DNA from 3 places in the Paenibacillus sp. J22R160 genome. Region 3 is predicted to be linked to each of the others. Evidence: riboswitches for the same ligand, from Rfam matches in the RefSeq annotation. Region 3 holds a riboswitch; each other region holds the start of a gene.
What was found. Region 3 has a riboswitch for cyclic di-GMP ahead of AC58UW_RS21925 (choice-of-anchor Z repeating domain-containing protein). Riboswitches for the same ligand answer to the same signal wherever they lie in the genome.
Positions count from the first base shown of each region.

Region 1 (5,267 bases), on a different contig from region 3:
AGCTTCAGTTGGCGTCATCACAGGGCTGATCTTAAGTCTTGCGAATAGCAACGCCATCTACCAAATGAGCTTGCTTGCCTTCTCCGGGATGTTAGCCGGACTTCTCAAGGAAGGGAATCGGCTCGCTGTTGCCTTCGGTATGCTGTTAGGATCTTCGATTCTATCGTTCTATATAGGTTCGAGTGCTGATATGATCAATTCCGCGTGGGAATCGCTTGCAGCCGTTACGCTGTTTCTCCTTACACCTCGGAGTCTGATTCTCACGCTTGCCAAATATGTTCCGGGCACGCAGGAGAATCTCAAATCGCAGCAGGACTATGCGAAGCGGGTCCGCGATGTGACCGCCAGTCGTGTGGAACAGTTCTCGGAAGTGTTCCGGCAACTGTCGCGCAGCTTTAAGCAATTAACGACGGATGACGCGGTAAGCCGCAAGGAGGAGGAAGTTGGGCATTTCATGAATGCCGTCGCACAGAAGACTTGTGAATCCTGCTGGAAAAAAAGCCAGTGCTGGGATCAGAAGTTTTACCAAACGTATACGTTTATGACCGATATGATGACCAATATTGAGACGAAGGAGAATATGACGAAGAAACAAATACCAGCGGAGTGGAAGAAGGTGTGTAATCGTACCGATCAAGTGCTAGATGTGATGAAGCAGCAGTATAGCTTGTATAAGAATGATTTGCACTGGAAAAAGCAAATTATGGACAGCCGTCATCTCGTGGCTGATCAGCTGTCTGGCGTTTCGCAGGTCATGGAGGACTTAGCGAAGGAAATTAAACGGGAAGGGCAGGAGTTGTTCCTTCAAGAAGAGCAAATCCGCAATGCCCTGGAGGAGCTGGGCTTATCTATTCATACAATCGACATTATTTCCTTGGATGAAGGAAATATTGAAATTGAGATTATTCATCAATACACGAAGGGTTTCGATGAATGCCGGAAAATCATTGCGCCGCTGTTGAGCGAAATCATCGGCGAGAATGTCGCCGTAATGCGCGAGGACATGCATGAGCGGGGCGAAGGCTACAGCACGGTCGTATTCGGCTCTGCCAAGGAATTCGAGGTAGAGACCGGGGTCGCCGGCGCAGCCAAAGGGGGCGACCTCTTCTCGGGCGACAGCTTCTCCACGGTGGAGCTGGGCAATGGCAAGTATGCCGTTGCGCTTAGCGACGGCATGGGCAATGGCGAGCGTGCGCGGGCCGAGAGTCAGACCGCCCTTAGCATCCTGCAGCAGCTGCTGCAGTCTGGTATGGATGAGAAGCTGGCGATCAAGTCGCTGAACTCCGTGCTCATGCTCCGATCCTCCGATGAGATGTATGCGACGGTGGATATGGCTTTGATTGACATGTATAACGCAAATACAACGTTCATGAAAATTGGCTCCATACCGAGCTTTATTAAGCGTGGGAACGAAGTGATTTCGATCTCGGCAAATAATCTGCCAGTGGGGATTTTGAGCGAGATCGATGTCGATCTGGTTTCTATTCCTCTCCAGTCGGGAGATATCCTCGTCATGATGACCGATGGGATCTATGATGCGCCAGGCCATGCGGTGAATAAGGAGATGTGGATGAAGCGCATGATCCAAGAAATCGATACGACCTTGCCGCAAGAGTTCGCGGATTGTTTACTGGAACGAATTTTCCGCCATCATCATGGCGAAATTCAAGATGATATGACGGTCGTTGTCGCTCGCGTAGAGAAGCGGCAGCCGGAGTGGGCGACGTTCCGCTGGCCGGGCATCACGCGCATGGAGCGTCCGAAAACGGTCAGTTAGTTAGCTGACGAAATAATAGCTGCTGTCTTATAAGTCATGATTAGTAATGGAAAGCCTGCGATTAAGCAGGCTTTTTAAGCTTTTTTCTACGATGACATGACTAGCTATTACATGTTTCAATGTTCTCTTTGCTTTGACTGCGAGGGCAGGGACAGCCTTCACAGACCGTGGGGCAGGGATTCCTTCAGCAATATAGAATAAAATAAGGCATATTATTTGTGGGATTATTTGGTAGTGCGTGCTTGCGCATGAGATCCACGAGAAAGGCAGGTACCTCTGGTGATTAGAAAAAAGCTGTCACTGTTATGTATCATTCTTGGGATTATCATTTTCTTGTATCCGATGGCTAACGACCGGTATGAGAGCTTTCAGCAGCAGAAGATTTTGAAGCAATGGGAGGAGAATTTGCAAATGATGGATCAGGCTGTTGTTGAGCCCGAGGAATCACTGCCAGAGGATGCGCCCGTCGTGGCTTCCCCTCGTCCTGCGGTTGAGGGTGCGCCTGTCATGGCTTCTCCTCGTCCCACGGTTGAGGGTGCGCCGACAAGCAGCCAGCAGGCCCCTGTAGTCGTCGCAGCAACACCGAAGCCTGTGGCGTTGCCGAAGAACATGGAAGGTGTTCTCATTATCGATAAAATAGATCTCAAGCTGCCTATTCTAACGGATGCTACAGTGAATAATTTAAAAGTCTCCGTTGCCAGTATCGCCAATACCGGAAAAGCAGGGGCAATTGGCAATTATGCGATTGCAGGCCATCGAAATTTGACCTACGGGAAAAACTTCAATCGATTAGATGAAGTCACCGAAGGCGATTTAGTCGAAGTAGATACCGGGAATAAAAAGTATGTCTATAAAGTTGTTGATAAGCAGTACGTTCTCCCGGAAGACGTCTGGGTGCTCAAAGGTAATGGCAAGGATCGGGAGATTACGCTAATTACTTGCCATCCTATGGAGAATCCGACTCACCGTATTGCGATTAAGGGGATCCTGGTGTCGTCTGAGAAATAAAATATGTAATATTTTGTCTATTCAGAGATACAAGCCTATGTTAAGATTGCTGTATAGGGATTCGGTGCTTTTCTCCGATAAAGGCAAATCTAGCGAAAACTAGAGACGCAAAGCTAAAGGGCCTTCCTTAGTAGAACTAAGTTGGCAGCCAGTTACCGAAGGGAGATTTATTGTGTTTAAGAAACCAGTCAGACTTGCAATTCTTGCAACTATACTAGGCAGTCTTGCCCCTCAAGGGATATTGGCAGCTTCCCCAACGCCCATTATTGACAAAGTTGCACTGAATAAGGGGATTATCTCGGTTAACTATGAAAGAGCGAAGAGTACCAAAGTTCTCGTCCGAATCATAAGTGGGAATGCCAGATATGACTACACCTTTGCAGAGGGCGATCAGTATCCTTTGCAGCTTGGCAATGGCGCATATAACGTGGTGATTGGCGAGTCCATAGGGACGAATAAATATAAAGTAGTTGCGCAAGAACAAATAGATTTGAAGATGGAAGACGAGAATGCCGTTTTTCTGCAGTCCATTCCACTGATTGATTGGAATATGGAGTCGAAAGCAGTCGTTAAGGCTAAGCAATTAGTGGGCAGTAAAGAAACGGATATGGATAAACTAAAGGCCATTTACGGTTTTATCACGACCCAATTTAAGTACGATTATAAGAAGGCCGAAACCGTTGCAGACAAATATATACCTGATCTGGATACGGTTTACGAGGCCTCCGGAGGCATCTGCTACGACTTTTCTTCTACTTTTGCAGCAATGGCAAGAAGTGAGGGAATTCCAACCCGTCTGGTTATGGGGTATGAGGTACAAGCTCCTGAGACCTATCATGCATGGAATCAAGTTTTCTTGAAGGAACGTAATGAGTGGGTGACAATTGATACCACGTATGATGCTGTGCATGTACAAGCTGGTGAAGCCGTAGAGTTAGAAAAAAACAGTGCTAATTATCAAGTAGCCAGAATATATTAAGATAGGAAAGACACCTGTACTCATAACTGAGTGCAGGTTTTTTTTATTTGCCTTTCTAAGTGAGCAAATAGGAATTCCAATGATTTACAATACAAGTCGTATCATATAGTATTAATAATGATACGACTTGTATCTTTTACATAAGAAATGAACCAATAATTTCTACAAGAATTAAATTGTGAATGGAGGTTTGAATAATGATGTTGAAGAAGAAGATGAGTACGCTGCTAATTACGCTGTTAATACTTATGCAGAGTCTTTACGGTATTGGCTTTGGCGTTGGGACAGTGGCCCGTGCGAATGCAATTAACGAGAATATTATAGACAGTGTGACCATGGCTGTTTACAACAGTGCAGGACAGGTCGTGACCGGTGATGTTTACGAACCGAACTCCACGATACAGCTGGATTACACCTGGTCTCTGCCGAATGGTCAGTATCATAGCGGCTATACGTATACCTTTTATCTGCCGCAGCAATTCTTGCTTTTTAATGATATCAGCGGTGGCTTAGTGATGGGGCAGGATCAGTTAGGAACGTTTCATGTTGACCGCACTAGTCGTCAAGTATTGATCACCTTTAACGACTACATAGAAAGCCATGATAATGTACATGGTACGCTCACCTTCAGAACGCAAATAGATAAAAGCCAGCTAACCGAAAGCACGATTGTCAATATTACCATACCGGTTAATACAGGTGATCAGATTTTCACTCTTCATTTTCGACCGACGGTCACCTCGACAATAGATAAAAAAGGAGTATCTACGGGGTTCAATTCCAAGGATATTAATTGGACTGTTGATGTGAATAAAGCACTGGATTCTGTTCAGAATGCGGTGGTAACGGATCCTATCCCAGCGGGACTATCTGTTCCTGTTACAGTAGCCGTTTATGAGCTAGGAGTTCATCTAGATGGAACTGTGGTACAGGGAGCATTGCTGGATACCAGCCAATATACAGTCGATATAACGGCGGCAAATCTTGCTATTCGTTTCACGGATAGCCCCATTACTAAGGCTTATCGCATTCAATATACGACGACTATAACGGATTCTAATAAAGAGACTTTTGTGAATACAGCAACTTTCGGAGGAAGCAATAAAGCCGCTGTTTCCGCTACTGCAACGGTTCAGGTGCAGCAAGGTAGAGATTTGGATAAAGCGCAGGATGGCTATAATCCCATTACACAAGTCGTTAGTTGGTCTATAAAATATAATTATAAAGAGAAGACTATTGCTCAACCGGTTGCCTTCCTAAAGGACTTATTTAATGATACGCAAGAGCTAGTCGCCGGCTCTCTTCATGTCTATCCGGTTACTCTGAGTTCGAGCGGGACTGAAACACTGGGCAGTGAACTGCCGGCTTCTGAGTACACGGTAACGTCGGAGGCAGCCCCTGGCCGCAAAGGATTTAAACTGCAATTTAATCACCAAATCTCCTCGGCCTATAAAATCATTTACCAAACCAAAACAATCGATCGTGTGCTGAATAACGTGAACA
Region 1 is NZ_JCAUAU010000028.1:24,145-29,411, reverse strand. It holds gene spoIIE (stage II sporulation protein E) at 1-1,777, shown strand, start outside; gene AC58UW_RS30580 (class D sortase) at 2,057-2,785, shown strand; cyclic di-GMP riboswitch class I at 2,858-2,945, shown strand; gene AC58UW_RS30575 (transglutaminase-like domain-containing protein) at 2,958-3,764, shown strand; gene AC58UW_RS30570 (collagen binding domain-containing protein) at 3,962-5,267, shown strand, end outside.
Region 1: another riboswitch for cyclic di-GMP. It lies ahead of AC58UW_RS30575 (transglutaminase-like domain-containing protein); the one in region 3 lies ahead of AC58UW_RS21925 (choice-of-anchor Z repeating domain-containing protein).

Region 2 (5,267 bases), on a different contig from region 3:
TTTTTCTCCTGAAATGATTGCTAGTTTATCATATAAGGCAAAACGACGGATCGACCAAGATTATTCTTGGTCAAAAATAGTAAATGAATATGAACAACTCTTCTTAACAACTGAAGTTCAGATGAGTAAATCGTCTGTAATAAAAGAAAGTCCAAAACTTATTAAGCAGTAAAGGAGTCGTTCAATTTTGAAAGGAATTATTTTAGCCGGTGGAAGCGGAACGAGATTATATCCACTCACTAAAACGATATCGAAGCAGTTGCTTCCTATATATGATAAGCCTATGATTTATTACCCATTGTCTGTTTTGATGTTAGCTGGAATCAAAGATATTCTCATCATTTCTACCCCAGAGGACACCCCCAGATTTAAACAATTATTGGGGGGTGGTGAGGATATTGGTATTTCTCTTTCCTACTCGGTTCAACCTTCTCCAGATGGGATTGCACAAGCCTTTATTATTTCTGAAGGCTTTATTGGCGATGATTCCGTCGCATTAATCTTAGGCGATAATCTGTTTTATGGTCACGGACTTACAGAAATGCTTCAAAAAGCGACTGATCGGAGCAGTGGAGCGACAGTGTTCGGTTATTATGTGAATGACCCGGAGCGATTCGGTGTCGTTGACTTTGATGAAAGAGGAAAGGCCATTTCGATTGAAGAGAAACCCAATATACCTCGGTCGAATTATGCAGTCACTGGACTTTACTTCTATGATAATAAAGTTGTTGAGATGGCCAAGAGAATTAGACCTTCCGCTCGTGGTGAACTTGAAATAACTGATATTAATAAAGAGTATCTGCTTCTAGAGCAGTTAAATGTTGAGATACTCGGTAGAGGGTATTCTTGGCTGGACTCCGGTACACATGAATCTTTATTACAAGCTTCACAGTTCATTGAGACCATAGAGAAGAGACAAAGTTTAAAAATAGCATGTCTTGAGGAAATTGCTTTTAATAGAGGATACATATCGCGGGAGCAGCTTTTAAATTTGGCAGAGCCTATGATTAAAAATGAATATGGTAAGTATTTACTGAAAGTAGCCAACCAGGCTGTGAAAAGGAAGCCTATTTATGTCTGATGAGGAAATATATTAAAAATTGAAGTTATGTTAGAACTGCAAGAAATGAGGATGTACCTATTGTGAAAAAATTAAAACCTTGGATCCGCTGGACTTTATGGATAGTTTGTTCGGTATCTATCATATTATTTGTGGCAATAGGATATATTTATTACAAAATTCATTCTATTCAAGTGGAAGATGTGTTGAGACGACACGTACCTATTAGCAATAATGTCGTTGGAAAACAAGGAGAAGGGTTAGAAGATGGTAACAAAACATATTCTGCGACTCTTCCTTCTTTTATTTCTTCCCCTGTTGATAAAGCTAATGAATTTGCATCCAAACCCATCCAATCGCAAGATGCATTAGATGCAGCGGCTATCCTACTCAAATCAGGTCTTAGTCTGAAAGAAGTATATTACTTAACAGGTCAGGCAAGTGATAATCTTTCAAATAATGAAAAACAAAAAATCCGCGATTTACTTCTTTCTAAGCTTACAAAAGAGGAAATAGAGTCACTGAGAGCGATTACTACACCTTATGGAAAGGAGTTAAAAATACTTGACCCTAATTATCCAATTGAGTTAATTGGCGTGTATGACCCGGAAGAACGCAAAAAAATCCTTAGAGAGTTACAGGACAAGGGAAATTCGCAGAAAAGCCAACAAGTCCAACAGACGAATAATATACAAGAGAGTTCTGTTGAAGATGAAAAAGACCAGTTAACGGTTCAACTCCCGCCGTCGCCTGCTCCTACAAATCAGAAGATAGATCCAGCACTTCTCGAAACTTATAACTCCAAATTAACTTCATTGAAAGCCAGCTGCCAAGGAAATATCAACAATCTTGTTTCCGGTGTGGTAAGTGCGAAGAAAGGAAACAAAGATTTAGGTCTTAAAGAACTACAAAGCATGTTTATGCAAAAGTTTGTGGATGCGGAGTCGAAGTGCGATGCTAGCTTTAATGGGATTCTCTCGGATTCAATTAATGCGGGAGTAGGCTCTGCTGAGATTGATGGGTGGAAACAAACCTATTATTCTATGAAGCAAGCAGCGCAAAGTAGTGCAATTGGTCAGATAGAGAAAGCTCTTACAGCTAAGTAGTGCTGAGAGCTCACATGGAAACTGTAGGTGAATCATCATGGTAGGAACTTTCTCGGTATTAAACGGTGGGTGCTGACTTGTATAGTACTTTTGGTTCATTGTTGAATTGAATTAATAGTTCTAATGGCTGATGTCACATTTGTATCGTTTGCTAAAATAATCCTATATACGACAATCACATAAATCGTAAGACAATGGCAAAATTGATGAAAGTCAGTGACGCAAAGCTAAAGGGACTAAACTGGAAAATAACCAGTATGTCAGCCAGCTATCGGATACGGCCTCCGTCTGATTCTTATGTGGAACAAACTATTGGGAGGTAGAGTAGAATATGATTTGGATCATATTAAGTATTCTTTGGATTGTGGGGTGTGTTTTTTATTTTAGTTTATTTGCAATTGCTAAACGAGCAGATCTGATGGCTGAGGCTATGTTTGTAAATGAGATTCATGAACATGTTGGTTCCAATTCTAGTACTCATTGTTCGGCAGAAGAGGGTCAGCGATTTGAAATAGGAAATGAGAGCATTAGAAAAGTCTGTTTATTATAAAATTATTGATTAAGCACCCTATAGGGTGCTTTTTTATGTTTAAGCCTTTTTTAAGAAAGGAAAGTTTACAGGTATTTTGTTAGTAAATAGATAATTACAATCCACAATGGGATTGTAATTAGCAAGCCCCATAAACAGCCTTTAAACAGAAAAATGTGATCACTTTTGTTTTCATCGATACCATTGACCAATATGTCGCACCTCATTGTTTTATGCTTAAATACATTTGAATAGACGTATTAAAAAGAGATGTAGTATTTAACCAATGTAAGCAGCTAATGTGGTAATTCTCATAATTGCTCCTTTTTTCCTGCAAATTTAGATCTCATTTTTAAAATAACTATTTTATGATTAAACAAAGTGATATCAATACCACTTAGAACTTAGGATAGTACTAACTACCTATGTGTTGGCTGATGAAAAATTGATAGCAACCATTTTCAAAAAAATACGTTACAACCCAAATAACTAAACGAGGTGTCCATCTAGGTGAAAAAACATATCAAAGCAGCAGCAGGATTATCATTAGCTCTATTAATGGGAATGAGTACCGTGGCATCCGCCGCACAAACACCTGTTGATGTGGATGTATATCAAGTCCCAATGCACTTCACATTCGACGGTAAAGAATACGCGCCGCCGGAAGGTCAAATGGGTTTTATCTATGAAGGCAGTACTTATGTCCCGATCAGATTCATCTCTTATTCTTTGGATAAGGCAGTGAAATGGGACGCGGATACATACACTGTCACGATTTCCGAACCTAAAGAAACAGACAAAATTAACATCAAAGAGTACAAGCTCAACACGCAGGTTTATTCGAAAAGCAATGAAAAGGTAGACAAAACAAAGTTAGTATCCAGCAAACTAAATGTATACAAGGAGAAGGTTGCCTTTATTTTCGATGGTGTCGCGAAGAGCCCTTCTGAGGATTTACCAGGTTATATCTTCGACAGTAGTCTCTATGTGCCTATTCGTTTCTTCTCTGAGTCTGTGGGCAAAACGATTAGTTGGGATCCTGTGACCTATACGGTTTCAGCTGTGACGGCTCCGGATAAGAAGGATCCTGAGGTGAAGATACCGGAGACTCCTAAACCGGATCCTCAAGCTCCAGCAGCTGGAGGCGGAGGTGTAATCGGTGGTGGTGGCAGCGGAGGTGTAACGAAACCTTCGTATGATTCGATTACATCCGATACGGTGGCACAGTTATTACAGCTTCAGAAGAAAAGCCAGGATGAACTCACAGCGCTAAAGGATCAATATAAAATAACAAAAGATCAAAGTTTACTTGAAGAGGCAAATTCGAAAATCGCTCAAACGGATGAGGTTTTCAATCAAATGATGAACGATTTGACCACGAAGTTATCGGATAATGGATATGATACAAAGATTGTTGATACGTTTAGGGATGCCTATGAACAAAAAAAAGCGAGTGCTGAGGCAGATGCAAAAGCGGATGTCGAATTCAATTAACTAAGTAGCCGGGAACCTTCTGTAAATAGAGGGTTCCAGGTTTATTTTTCGCCCAATTTCAGCGAACTATTCACCAACTAGGCATTCACACACATACAGTGTATTAGGCATTTCAACTATACAAGAATGTGAGTGATCCTTTAATGACGAGACCTGAAGAACAAGAATTTCGTCCGCCGGTTGGTGGCGGTTTACATGGCGGAGGCATCGGACACGGTGGCATTGGTGGCCCTGGGCATGGCGGTATTGGCGGTGTTGGTGGAATCGGTGGCCCTGGGCATGGCGGTATTGGTGGTATTGGTGGCATAGGGCACGGTGGTATTGGTCATGGCCCTGGATTCGGACCTGGATTTGGTCACATTGGCCCCGGTTTCGGCGGCCCTGGATTTCATGGCGGTTTCTACCCCGGCGGCGGTTTCAACAATGCACTTCCATGGGTAGTAGCCCCACTTCTATACGGTGCGGCTGATCCCTACTATCCATATCCTCCTTACGGATATCCTTACCCCTACCCGCCTAATCCTTACTATCCATATGCCCCAGGCTATCCTGGCATTTAACACGATCGTTAGAACCGAGGACATTCTCTGAAGAGAATCCTCGGTTCTTTTTCTTATTTATAATAATTATTAAAAAGTATTGACTTTCATTTTAATTTATTTATAATAATTATTATCTGATATCGATTATCAGTGGACAAGCAGTTGAGCGGATAGAAAGGGTGCAGCGGCGATGTACGATGTCATTATTATTGGAGCAGGTCCGGCAGGAGCTTCAGCTGCCATATATACATCTAGAGGGAACTTGAAGACGCTGGTGATTGACAAGGCGCCGAACACGGGAGCTTTGGCCATCACGCACAAAATTGCGAATTATCCAGGCGTGACTGGAGAATTGTCAGGCAAGGATCTGCTGGATACGATGCGGGAGCAAGCAAAAGGCTTCGGCGCTGAATTCATTCAAACGACAATTACGGCTGTAGATGTGGAAGATGAGACGAAAGTCGTGTTTACGGCGGACGGTATGTATGAAGGCAAATCAATTATCATTGCAACGGGGTCGAAAGGACGCAACCGTA
Region 2 is NZ_JCAUAU010000003.1:323,358-328,624, reverse strand. It holds gene cps2T (beta 1-4 rhamnosyltransferase Cps2T) at 1-172, shown strand, start outside; gene rfbA (glucose-1-phosphate thymidylyltransferase RfbA) at 188-1,081, shown strand; gene AC58UW_RS08555 (hypothetical protein) at 1,144-2,166, shown strand; cyclic di-GMP riboswitch class I at 2,353-2,442, shown strand; gene AC58UW_RS08550 (hypothetical protein) at 2,498-2,716, shown strand; gene AC58UW_RS08545 (stalk domain-containing protein) at 3,206-4,189, shown strand; gene AC58UW_RS08540 (hypothetical protein) at 4,318-4,749, shown strand; gene AC58UW_RS08535 (NAD(P)/FAD-dependent oxidoreductase) at 4,922-5,267, shown strand, end outside.
Region 2: another riboswitch for cyclic di-GMP. It lies ahead of AC58UW_RS08550 (hypothetical protein); the one in region 3 lies ahead of AC58UW_RS21925 (choice-of-anchor Z repeating domain-containing protein).

Region 3 (5,267 bases):
AACCAAATGTCACTGTTGCACCAGACATGAAATTCGTTCCATTAATATATACAAGATCCCCGCCTGCTGTTTTCCCAGTATTAGGAGAAATTGTCGTAATAGTTATTTGTTTAATAACTGGTGCTGTGTATGTGTATCCTTGGCCGAGAACAGCTTCTTTCGTATCGGTGATAACTTTCACATCTACTGATCCCAGACCATCTCCTGCTGGTACGATCACTTTCAAACTAGTTTTACTCATATAAGTCGTTGCAGCAGGTTTACCGCCAATCGTAACCTGTGTTACACCATTCACAAAATTTGTTCCACTTACATAGACCAAATCACCACCTGCAATGAGCCCGGAATTTGGTGTAATTGAGGATATTGTAGGCGTCGGATACTGAACAGCAGTATAGGTATAGGCTCCAGGTAGAGTAAACAAGGCATTGTTCAAATCAGAAACAGCCACATCGACCGTACCTACGGCATCACCTACTGGAACAATAATTGATAATTTGGTTGTTGACATAAACGTAGTGGAAGCTTGTTTACCACCAACAAATACGGTCATGCCAGATTTGAAGTTTTTCCCAACAATATAGACTAGGTCACCGCCCGTAATAAGACCGGTATTCGGTGTAACTGTCGTAATTTCAGGATCTGTCTTTGGAGGTGCATTATACGTAAATCCTCCCGGAACAACAACATTTGTTTCATCTGGATTTATAAAGGTAATATCAACTGGGCCAGGCGTTGTTGCTATCGGAGAAGTGACTTTAATATAAGATGGATTAACATAGACTACCGATGCAGGAAGATCACCAAACTGTGCAGTGATTCCTTTTATAAAATAGTTACCTGATACGAACACCAGCGTACCGCCATCAATAGGCCCGTTATTCGGCTCTATGGTTGTAACAATCGGGTCAGCTTTGTATTGGTAGGGCGCCGACGCTTGTTGACCATCCGGATTAGATAAGGTAACATTGACAACACCTTGGGCTCCGGCAGGAGCAGTTACTGTCAATTTAGTGTCACTTACATACGCTACATTATTCCCCGGCATCGTTCCGAAAAGGACGGTCGCCCCGCTAACAAAGTGATTGCCATTAATGACCACCGTTTCTCCGCCATTTGGATGACCAATAGGCTTGTCCAACGACGTGATTTGCGGAGCCGGAAGTTTTACCTTCACGCTAACACTCGGAATGGACTTCAATCGGCTTGCACCTGCATAGTCCTTATAAGTAATAACTGAGCTCGCTGTTGAAACCGGGAAAGTACCTGTTTTTGTTTTGCTTACCGGACGAATTTTATAAGTGAACGAAAGAGTGCTATTTTTCAATTCATTAAAATCCCATGTTAGTGTATTGCCGGTAATGGTCGGTTGAGGGATGTTATTATCAGCAGACCCCGGTACAATTTCAAAATTTGGATCGACAATATCCGTCACTGTAACATCATAAGCGCTCGCCAAGCCAATTTCCTTGACAATGGCGGCATATATTTCAGCTAACCCTAACGATCCTAGTACGAAATGATGGTGGGCCGAAGTTGTGGACATTTCTTTTAGCAGTATGTTAGGTCCACTTGTATCTGGGTTATCATTCGATTTAAGCAATGCAATCGAATAGAAAATAATACCTGCATCCTTCGCATCCTGCGCCTTTTGTTTCGCATAGCCGTATGGGTCGTTCGACGGTTGAGTGGCGTCTCCATCCGTCATTATGACTATAACCGGCTGCGCTTCAGGACGATGATCCGCCAACAAGTTCTTAGCTGCCTCAATGGCATCGCCAGTCGCTGTAGCACCATTTGCTTGAATTCCATTTATGTAATTCTTAGCAACTTCTTTATCCGTTGTGAAGGGGATGTTACTGATCATATTTGTTGATGAAAAATCGACAACTGCCACCCTGTGCTTTGTCAAATCCATCAAATCAACGAACCCTTTAGCGGCATTCTTTGCATTCGTCATTTTATCTTCACCGTTATTGTTGCCCGGTGCCATACTTCCTGACTTGTCAATGATAAGTACGACATCGTTCGGCACAACTACATTGACTGGCGGGGTACCAGTGACATTCAACGTTACATCTGCCGTATCCTCTGTAGTCAACGTTGTAGGAGAAACAGTTTTGGTAACAGTAACATAATCATTGACTGCTGCTTCCGCTTCCGTAGTTCTCAGTATCAATCCACTAAAAATCATGCTTAGGGTCAACATTAAAACTAACCATTGCTTCATTCGTCTCATGATTATTCCTCCATAATATTTGAAATAATGTATACAAAAAAACAATAGCAAGTTGCTATTGTTTGTATGACCAAACAAATGGGCAACCTGGCGATCTGATCGTCTAAAATAAGCGATTAGACCCATGGCTTTGCGTCACTATATCACTATAGTTTTGCCAATCTATTCTCATTTTCTATACCTTTGGAACTAATTCCTATCTACTATTTTACTATATTTTCTTATTCATTTTATTGCAAGTATATTTCTTGTTTTTTTACAACATTTACCTTAATATTCGACAATATATTTCCATTACTGATTTTTATCAATGAAAAAGCCAACACTCTGCTGTTCTTCATAATGATATAGCTCTCGTGAGACTTTACCAGAGTTGATACGTTGTAGTTGTCCAACCAGAGATTGCTGAATCGTCTTAAATTTCTCCAAATTGTTTTGTTCCATTACTAAGCACGCGCTGAGGTATTGTCTCTCGATTTCAGTAAAAGAACGTCTCTCATCCAACAATATTTCTTCAATTTTTCGCCTCAGTTCAACCTGTTCATTCTGCAAAGAAAGAAGCAAACCTTCGTTTGCCTCATCATTTACATCTAATTGGGAGATTTGACATGTTGTTTCTCTCAGGTTTTCTAACAAGCACTCCATTGGAGTCGAATGTCTCATACCTATTTCACCTTCTCCGCATTTTTCAAGCTCTTCAACGCCTCGTTCCATGTATCACGTAATTCTGTAAACATCGTGACACAATACTGAGCAGATTCGGAATCAAGCTTGACATTAGCTTCGAACAGCTTGCTTTGAAGAAAAGTATATAAACTATTTAAATCGTGTGAGATTTCATATTCCATTTTTAGTGTGGATTGAAGTTCTTCAATAATGTTCTGTGCTTTTGAAAAATTTGTATGTTTCCCTGCAAAATCTTGTTTCTCCATACAAGCAATACCCTGTTTAATAAAGAGAATACAACCATTATAAAGCATCAAAGTTAATTCTCCTGGGGAGGACGTCTGAACACGGGTGTTTAAATACTGATTCTGTACTTGAAGCATAGGGCCTCTTCACCTCTTCTCGTCGATGATTGCACCCACTGACAGCTCCTGAAGTTTCTCCACCAGTTCGATAAACTTTTCGGACGGAACCTCACGAACGATTTCTTGGGTATCTTTATTTAAAACTTGTACGATTACCTCACCTGATGATTGGTGAATTTTATACTTAAACTCATGTGGAGTGCCTTGAAGTGCTTTGTTTGCCTTATCAATTGAATCAAGTAAAGCCTTCTCCCAAACTGTTAATATTTGTGACTTACTTTTGCCCTTGATTTCAATATATTCTCCGGTTGCTTTGATCGGTTCAGACACTTCCTTTGTTATAGCAGGTAATTGAACCTGGGGGAATTTGGACTGAATATCCATTGGGTTTCCTCCTTCTAAATTGCAAAACTTAGAATAATATTGCAGTATAGTTAACCCATTTGACTTTGTAGCCAGCTCATCTGGGAATTTCCTTTTGCAATTGCAGTCTCCATGACACTAAACATTCTATAAAAATGGTCTTCTTTCTTGTTGAGCTTTTCTGTCATTGCTGAAATTTTCTGAGCGAGATCATAGTCCTTCTTGCCCAGAGAAGTAAAAGTGCTATTATACGCTCCATTTGCCGAACCAGCCTTTTTTGAAATCTCCGACATCGTATTTCCAGCATCCTCATAGATTCTCTGTGCGATACCACGATCTGTACCGGTACCGTGTGCCGTGAACAAATTAATAACAGCTTGGGGATCGGCATCAATAGCTGCTTTTAATTTAGTTGAATCCATGTACAATTTGCCGGCGGTTGAAGTGTCGTACTTGTTAAAAGCACCCGTTGTGACTCCAATATCAACAAGCGATTTATATGTCGACGTAATTCCAGTGACCTCAGTTGTCACGTCGGAACGGAAGTCCAAGTATGCTTTGGATACTATAGTGTCACCGCGAAGAGAACCTTTTTTTGCCTTTATTTCCCAATTTTTAATATCATCATCATTCATTGCCTTCTTTTGTTCACTTGTTAGTGGTTGATAGCTTCGCTCTACCGTCTCATCTAACTTGGTTTTCAAAGCAACGCTCGTGTCGTTATAAGTCGTAACAAAACTGCTTATTTTTGCGTAAATAGCATCTTTATCTGCCTGTGTGAAGACAGGCTTTCCACTACCATCCGTTCCCGATGCTGTCGGCCAGTTGTAGTTATACTGTATTTGCTTGCTCTGTTCACTTAATGGATAAATAGCCGTGTTTATTGCACGGTATGAATCCTGCAGCCATTCATTCTTTGTTTTCAGCTTATTAAGATTATCAATCGGCATATTCTCTGCTTGCATTAGCTTACTAACCATGCTGTCAATATCCATACCGGAGGACATACCCGTTATTCGCATAACCATCCTGTTCATCTCCTCATTAATTCATTGTTTACTATATTTATCGTACAAAGAAGTCTCATTTATTAGCTTTATATAAAAAAACTTGATCTACAAAAAAGAGGCCTTCGATTTGAAGGCCTCTTTTTTTCTTTGATTAACGAAGCAATTGCAGTACGCCTTGTGGTGCTTGGTTAGCTTGTGCCAACATCGCAGTGGAAGCTTGTTGCAGGATGTTGAATTTTGTGTATTTCATCATTTCAGCAGCCATGTCAGTGTCGCGAACACGGGATTCAGCAGCTTGCAGGTTTTCCGCATTTACACCAACGTTATTGTAGACGTGCTCAAGTTGATTTTGGTACGCACCAAGAGAGGAACGAGCAGTGTTAACCGCAGTGATTGCTGTATCAACTTGTCCACTTGCTGTAATAGCCGCAGCCGCTGTACCAACACCACTGGTAACACCTAGAGTAGCAGTTGTCACATCAATAGCTGACAAATCCATAACTACTTGGTCAGCAGCACCACCACCCGTTTGAATCGTAAAGGTTGCACTAGCCGAACCATCTAGAAGAGTAATTCCGTTGAACTTCGTGTTTGTAGCAATGGAGTCGATTGCTGTACTCAAGG
Region 3 is NZ_JCAUAU010000012.1:111,144-116,410, reverse strand. It holds gene AC58UW_RS21925 (choice-of-anchor Z repeating domain-containing protein) at 1-2,239, opposite strand, end outside; cyclic di-GMP riboswitch class I at 2,318-2,408, opposite strand; gene AC58UW_RS21920 (hypothetical protein) at 2,534-2,953, opposite strand; gene fliS (flagellar export chaperone FliS) at 2,905-3,288, opposite strand; gene AC58UW_RS21910 (flagellar protein FlaG) at 3,298-3,654, opposite strand; gene fliD (flagellar filament capping protein FliD) at 3,705-4,661, opposite strand; gene AC58UW_RS21900 (flagellin N-terminal helical domain-containing protein) at 4,795-5,267, opposite strand, start outside.